DNA from 2 places in the Cytobacillus pseudoceanisediminis genome. Region 2 is predicted to be linked to the other one. Evidence: a T-box and tRNA genes for the amino acid it is inferred to sense, from the RefSeq annotation. Region 2 holds a T-box; the other holds one or more tRNA genes.
What was found. The T-box of region 2 lies ahead of tyrS (tyrosine--tRNA ligase). A T-box ahead of a tRNA ligase gene usually reads a tRNA of that ligase, here a tRNA-Tyr.
Positions count from the first base shown of each region.

Region 1: it has a tRNA-Tyr gene. The T-box ahead of tyrS (tyrosine--tRNA ligase) is inferred to sense a tRNA for this amino acid. The anticodon was not compared.

Region 1 covers NZ_CP097349.1:2,912,505-2,915,887, reverse strand. The annotation lists rRNA gene M5V91_RS15700 (23S ribosomal RNA) at 1-128, shown strand, start outside; rRNA gene rrf (5S ribosomal RNA) at 315-431, shown strand; tRNA gene M5V91_RS15690 (tRNA-Asn) at 452-526, shown strand; tRNA gene M5V91_RS15685 (tRNA-Ser) at 530-620, shown strand; tRNA gene M5V91_RS15680 (tRNA-Glu) at 637-711, shown strand; tRNA gene M5V91_RS15675 (tRNA-Val) at 716-791, shown strand; tRNA gene M5V91_RS15670 (tRNA-Met) at 801-874, shown strand; tRNA gene M5V91_RS15665 (tRNA-Asp) at 878-954, shown strand; tRNA gene M5V91_RS15660 (tRNA-Phe) at 978-1,050, shown strand; tRNA gene M5V91_RS15655 (tRNA-Thr) at 1,069-1,144, shown strand; tRNA gene M5V91_RS15650 (tRNA-Tyr) at 1,162-1,244, shown strand; tRNA gene M5V91_RS15645 (tRNA-Trp) at 1,252-1,325, shown strand; tRNA gene M5V91_RS15640 (tRNA-His) at 1,337-1,412, shown strand; tRNA gene M5V91_RS15635 (tRNA-Gln) at 1,471-1,545, shown strand; tRNA gene M5V91_RS15630 (tRNA-Gly) at 1,550-1,624, shown strand; tRNA gene M5V91_RS15625 (tRNA-Cys) at 1,643-1,716, shown strand; tRNA gene M5V91_RS15620 (tRNA-Leu) at 1,745-1,833, shown strand; tRNA gene M5V91_RS15615 (tRNA-Leu) at 1,857-1,938, shown strand; gene M5V91_RS15610 (nuclease-related domain-containing protein) at 2,642-3,383, opposite strand, start outside.
Region 2 covers NZ_CP097349.1:3,147,491-3,150,873, forward strand. The annotation lists gene M5V91_RS16850 (zinc-binding dehydrogenase) at 1-754, opposite strand, end outside; gene tyrS (tyrosine--tRNA ligase) at 833-2,089, opposite strand; T-box leader at 2,138-2,345, opposite strand; gene map (type I methionyl aminopeptidase) at 2,479-3,219, opposite strand; gene M5V91_RS16865 (hypothetical protein) at 3,278-3,383, opposite strand, start outside.

The DNA of each region.
Region 1 (3,383 bases), 230 kb from region 2:
TCGAGATGAGATTTCCCATAGCGTCAAGCTAGTAAGATCCCTGAAAGATGATCAGGTTGATAGGTCAGAGGTGGAAGCGTGGCGACATGTGGAGCTGACTGATACTAATCGATCGAGGACTTAACCAAAACGAAAAGCGGAGGCGACTGTTCAACTTCGAGAGAAGTTAGGAGCCGAAGCTAGACAAGTTATTGGTGAATACTCGGCAAATTCTTCTTCATACATTATCTAGTTTTGAGGGAACGAAAAATAGTAAATTTCCTCTTGAAAAATGATAAAAAGACGGTATAATAATACTTGTCTTTGAAAAATAGTCTGGTGGCGATAGCGAGAAGGTCACACCCGTTCCCATACCGAACACGGAAGTTAAGCTTCTCAGCGCCAATGGTAGTTAGGGGCTGTCCCCTTGTGAGAGTAGGACGCTGCCGGGCTGTTTTACAAATATCACTATTCCGCAGTAGCTCAGTGGTAGAGCATTCGGCTGTTAACCGAACGGTCGTAGGTTCGAATCCTACCTGCGGAGCCAAATGGAGAGCTGTCCGAGTGGCCGAAGGAGCACGATTGGAAATCGTGTATACGCTAACCGCGTATCAAGGGTTCAAATCCCTTGCTCTCCGCCATTATTAATTCTATATTGGCCCCTTGGTCAAGCGGTTAAGACACCGCCCTTTCACGGCGGTAACACGGGTTCGAATCCCGTAGGGGTCACCATAATGGAGGATTAGCTCAGCTGGGAGAGCATCTGCCTTACAAGCAGAGGGTCGGCGGTTCGATCCCGTCATCCTCCACCATATTATTGTCGCGGGGTGGAGCAGTCCGGTAGCTCGTCGGGCTCATAACCCGAAGGTCGCAGGTTCAAATCCTGCCCCCGCAATTTGGTCCGGTAGTTCAGTTGGTTAGAATGCCTGCCTGTCACGCAGGAGGTCGCGGGTTCGAGTCCCGTCCGGACCGCCATTTTTACAATATTAATAATATTTGGCTCAGTAGCTCAGTCGGTAGAGCAAAGGACTGAAAATCCTTGTGTCGGCGGTTCGATTCCGTCCTGAGCCACCTTTACTGAATTGATTTGCCGGTGTAGCTCAATTGGTAGAGCAACTGACTTGTAATCAGTAGGTTGGGGGTTCAAGTCCTCTCGCCGGCACCATTTTTTTATGTTAATATGGAGGGGTAGCGAAGTGGCTAAACGCGGCGGACTGTAAATCCGCTCCTTCGGGTTCGGCAGTTCGAATCTGCCCCCTCCACCATTTATATAGGGGTATAGTTTAATGGTAAAACGAAGGTCTCCAAAACCTTTGATGTGGGTTCGATTCCTACTACCCCTGCCAATTTTATAATGGCGGCTGTGGCGAAGTGGTTAACGCATCGGATTGTGGCTCCGACACTCGTGGGTTCGATTCCCATCAGTCGCCCCATAATTTTAAAGTAACAGTACGAGTATAACTCTCATATAAATGTAATATGAACGATCAATGGGCTATAGCCAAGCGGTAAGGCACCGGACTTTGACTCCGTCACTCGCAGGTTCGAATCCTGCTAGCCCAGCCATTTTGCGGAAGTAGTTCAGTGGTAGAACATCACCTTGCCAAGGTGGGGGTCGCGGGTTCGAATCCCGTCTTCCGCTCCAGAATAAACTTCAATTTATGGCGGCATAGCCAAGTGGTAAGGCAGAGGTCTGCAAAACCTTTACCACCGGTTCGAATCCGGTTGCCGCCTCCATAATCTAAATCTTGATTCGCTGATATACGCCGGGGTGGCGGAACTGGCAGACGCACAGGACTTAAAATCCTGCGGTAGGTGACTACCGTACCGGTTCGATTCCGGTCCTCGGCACCACAAGATTTACTACATTTTAATATGCCGGTGTGGCGGAATTGGCAGACGCGCACGACTCAAAATCGTGTTCCTTCTGGAGTGTCGGTTCGACCCCGACCACCGGTATCTAAAAAAGGTTTCCTAATAGGGAAACCTTTTTTGTTGTTAATTAAAATCTGTGCAAATTTTAAAGCGGAAAGCAAATATCAATGCAGCCCTTCTGCTGATTGTGATGCAAGTTGTTTCAATGCAGGGTTCCGAACGATTCAGAGGGTGGTTTCGAAATGGGGTTCTGAACTGTTCGGAAGTAATTCAAAAGGACATAATTATTGACTTAGCAGGAGGAAAAAAACGATGTGTCCTAATGTTGTGAATTGAGCGGAACTAATAACTGAAGAGGCGAAAAAGAATCTCTAAATTTCGAAGATGTTATGTGAACGGAACTTATGCACCAAAATAGAGCCAGAAAGATTCGATGACTTTATGTGAACGGAACTAATGAAGCAGAATAGTGCCGTTCAGTTTCAAAGATGTCATGTGAATGGAACTAATGCAAGAGAATAGTGCCGTTCAGTTTCAAAGATGTCACATGAATGGAACTAATGCAAGTGAATAGTGCCGTTCAGTTTCATGATGTCAAGTGAGCGGAACTAATGCAGCAGAATAAAGCCATTAAGGTTCGATAACCTCAGTGAATGGAACTAATAATTCTGAATAGAGCCCTTCAGTATCGATAGTGTGATCTAAAAGAATCTAATGATGTTTGCTTATTCATGAATCGTGTGAGGATAGCCGAAGGGGACATGCCATACTGTTAAAAATAAACTACTCAACATAATTGTGTTTTATTCAAAGTAAGAAGTCTTGCCATGAATGATATGATTAAAGTTGTTTGATAGGATTTTCCGGATTTTTTCTTTGAAATAATATCAGAACACCATTCATGCACAATATTGGTTGTTAGCATCATATCGGGAAACATAACTCTAAACTCTTTAACACTTCTAACGATTGCCAATTCGACATCTTCTTTGTATCCGCAATTCTTACATACTAAAGCAGCTCTGTGCAATCGATCCATAAAGTGCTGGCAAGAAGCACACTTAACCCCCTTCTCCAATCCCTCAAATGTATACTCAAATCGCCTTCCATAAGGAATATCCTCCAAATGCAAAGACAGTAACTTGTCTGCCAGCATTAAATGGTTCTTATTTGCCGGTTGAGATTTCAATTTTAATTTGTCTATAAATCGGTTAATTTGTGCTGGAAATATAGCAGGAAGATTCATTGTGGCTTGATACAATTGAAATTCGGGGTTAATAAAAATAAGAAGAGCCTTAAGAGGGGTTTCTACTCCCAATTTCTGCAGAAGTCTTCTCAGGAGGGATTCACTTCGCTGAAGCTGCAGAAGAGGATTTTTAACTTCAGTATTTGCTGGTACTGTATACCATCTGTTTTGTTCGATATAAAAGTCTCCCTCATAATTCTTAACTTCAAAAAGATAGATACAGCCTCCAGTGAATAATAGTGAATCTATTTGGAAAAGGGTGTTACTGTAATCGAACAATAAA
Region 2 (3,383 bases):
CAAATGTTACGATGGTGCCGCCATTACGCAGGATTTCGAGCGATTTATTGAATGTCGCAGGGCCAACTGATTCAATGACAAGATCCACTTTTTCCCCGCCAAGGACTCCATTCCAGTCTTCACTGCTGTTCAGGGCTTTATCCGCACCGAGTTCAAGTGCTCTCTGACATTTTTCCTCCGAACGGGAAGCTGCGTAAACGGTTGCTCCCGCTGCTTTTGCAAATTGCATTAAGAAGGTTGCAACTCCTCCTCCAATCCCTGGAATGAACACCTTCATGCCTGACTGAAGCTTTCCTCTTGTGAACAATGCTCTGTAGGCGGTTAGTGCAGACAGGGATAGGACGCCCGCTTCCTCCCAGGTTAAATACGCCGGCTTGGGTGCTGTGTTTTCAGCAGGAATGGTGATATATTCAGCGAATGTGCCATGAAACGGCAAGCCGACGATTTCAAAGCCTGCTGGCGGTGCATCGCTCTTTTCCTTCCATCCCAGTCCGGGATTGATGATGACCTCATCACCTGGCTTCACGTGTGTAACGCCTTCTCCGACTGAGTCTATGACTCCCGCTCCGTCTGAACCGATGACAAGCGCAGGATCTTCTGGCTTGTGGCGGTTCAGGACAAATAAATCACGATGATTCAAGCCTGCCGTTTTTAATTTCACCCTCACCTCGCCGTTACCCGGATCGGACTTTTCCAGTTCACCATAAGATAATCCCGCGCGGCCTGCTACTCCTTCATGAATGATCGCTTTCATTTCCTTCACCTGCTTTTCTTTAAAAATTTCGTCTATTCTATCATATCTTGAAAGTGCCAGGAGGAAAAAGCGATATGCCTACTTTGCACTGCTAAGCCTTAGTTTCACAAATTTTCTTTTGCCTGCCTGCAGAACTAATCCGTCTGTGATTTTCACGAGCATCTGAACATCGCCGACTTTCTGTCCGTTTAAACGGATGCCGCCGCCCGCAATCATTTTTCTGGCTTCCGTTTTGGAGGAAAGCAGGCCGAGGCCGGCAAGCAGGTCTGTAATGAGGACTTCACCTTCACCCTTCCATTCGGCTTCCGGGATCTCATCCGGCATGGCTCCCTTTTGGAAAATAGTTTTGAAATGCAGTTCGGCTTTATCGGCTTCACCTGTGCCATGGTACATGCGGACGATTGTTTTACCTAAAAGCATTTTGGCGTCACGCGGATGAAGTGTGCCGTTTTCGAGCCCCTCTGCGATTTGCTGTTTTTCTTTTACTGGCAGATCTGTTGCGAGATTGAAGTATTTTGGAATCAGCTCATCCGGGATGGACATGGTTTTGCCGTACATATTATTGGGATCTTCATCGACACCAATGTAATTGTTTTTTGATTTGGACATTTTCTCTTTGCCATCCAGGCCTTCAAGGAGCGGCATCAGGATGACCACCTGCTTTTCTTTTTGGAAATGCTCCTGCAGATGGCGTCCCATCAGGACATTGAAGTGCTGATCATTCCCGCCAAGCTCGATATCGCTTTCGAGTACAACCGAGTCATATCCCTGCATCAGCGGGTAGAAAAATTCATGAAGAGAGATCGGTTTGCCTGTGGACAGGCGCTCTGAAAAGTCATTGCGTTCCAGCAGGCGGGCAACTGTTATGCTGGCAGACAGGCGGATGACGTCTTCAAGCTGGAGATCCGAAAGCCATGCTGAGTTGTAGTGAAGATCGACCTTATTCATGTCCAGCACTTTGCTGAATTGCTCGAAGTATGTTTTGGCATTACGTTTCACCTCTTCATCGGTGAGCTGGTTTCGGGCTGCGGATTTGCCTGTCGGGTCGCCAATTTTTCCGGTAAAATCGCCAATAATCAGCTGGATGATATGGCCATTGTCCTGGAACTGCTTTAGTTTATTCAGCACAACCGTATGGCCGATATGGACATCCGGTGCAGAAGGATCAAGCCCCAGCTTAATTTTTAAAGGCTGGTTTTGAAAAATGGACTTGGCTATTTTATTCTTTAGCTCTGCTTCAGGCAGAATATCCTGGACACCATTGCGGTATACCTCCAGCTGCCTCTCTGTTTCGTGTTTTTGCTGGGCTGTTAATTTTCCAAAAAAATCCCCCATGTCCCCCATCCTTTCTATTATCGGAATACAAAAAACCACGCCCCTAAAGAAAGGGACGTGGCTAACGCGGTACCACCCTTTTTGAAGATTGCTCTTCCACTCAGCGGATTAACGGCCCGTGCCGTTCCCTGCTACTCCTGTTCACAGAGAAAGTTCAAGAAGGTAATTCACTGTTATCTTTGTGCTGATTTTCACCAGGCATCAGCTCTCTAAAACAGGGAGATAAGCAGCTACTTGTTTCTGTCATTACGTTTAAATTTGAAATTTTTATTATTTTAGCGGAATGGAGGACATTGTTCAAGTGTTTTTTCTCAAGCAATATTAGATGAAGGTTTTTCAACCGTAATACTATATAAAAACCAGGAACATGCAATGCCCCTGGTCCATGGTTATTTCGTTAAGATAATCGGTCCTTCTTTTGTGATGACAACGGTGTGTTCACATTGAGCGACATGGCTTTTGTTAGGTGTAACGAACGTCCAGCCGTCGCTCATTTCCCTTACTTCTTCATCACCGCTTGAGATAAAAGGCTCAAAGGCAACAACCATGCCTTCTCTTAACAGCTGTTTATCCCATGGATCAAAATAGTTCAGGATATGGTCCGGCTTTTCATGAAGGGAGCGGCCGACACCGTGTCCAGTCAGATTCATGATAACGTTGAATCCATTGTTTTTGGCAACCTTGTGAACTGTCTTTCCGACAAGGCTCAGCTTGCCGCCCGGCTTTAATTTTTTCAGTCCTTCATCGAATGCCTCCTGAGCCGCATCACATAATTTTTGCAGTTTCTCGTCTTCACCAACGACAAATGATAGGCCTGTGTCTGCGAAGTAGCCATCTTTTGATCCTGAAACATCAATATTTACAAGATCGCCCTCTTTAATCACCCGGCTTCCAGGAATGCCATGGGCCACTTCTTCATTCACGCTTATGCATGTGAAGCCTGGAAAATCGTATTCTCCTTTAGGGCCTGAAATCGCTCCGTGCTTTTCAAAAAGCTCTCCGGCTAAGTCATCAAGCTCCTTGGTTGTTACACCTGGCTTAGTTTTTTCAATCATCTCATCGCGGATCTCCGCGACAATTCTGCCGATTTCCTTCAGTTTTGCTAATTCTTCTTCATTTTTTACAATCATAAGAATCCTGCCTTTTCAATAGTTGTTATTTCTCTATTATAATCTAAATGTGGCGTGCTTAATAAGATTTCGCCTTTTCTGTTGCTAAAAACCTAATAATCAACAGGAAAGTGATAAGGCCTGTTAAGGAAAACAGCAATGCTTCGAGCAGATGTCCTCCATCA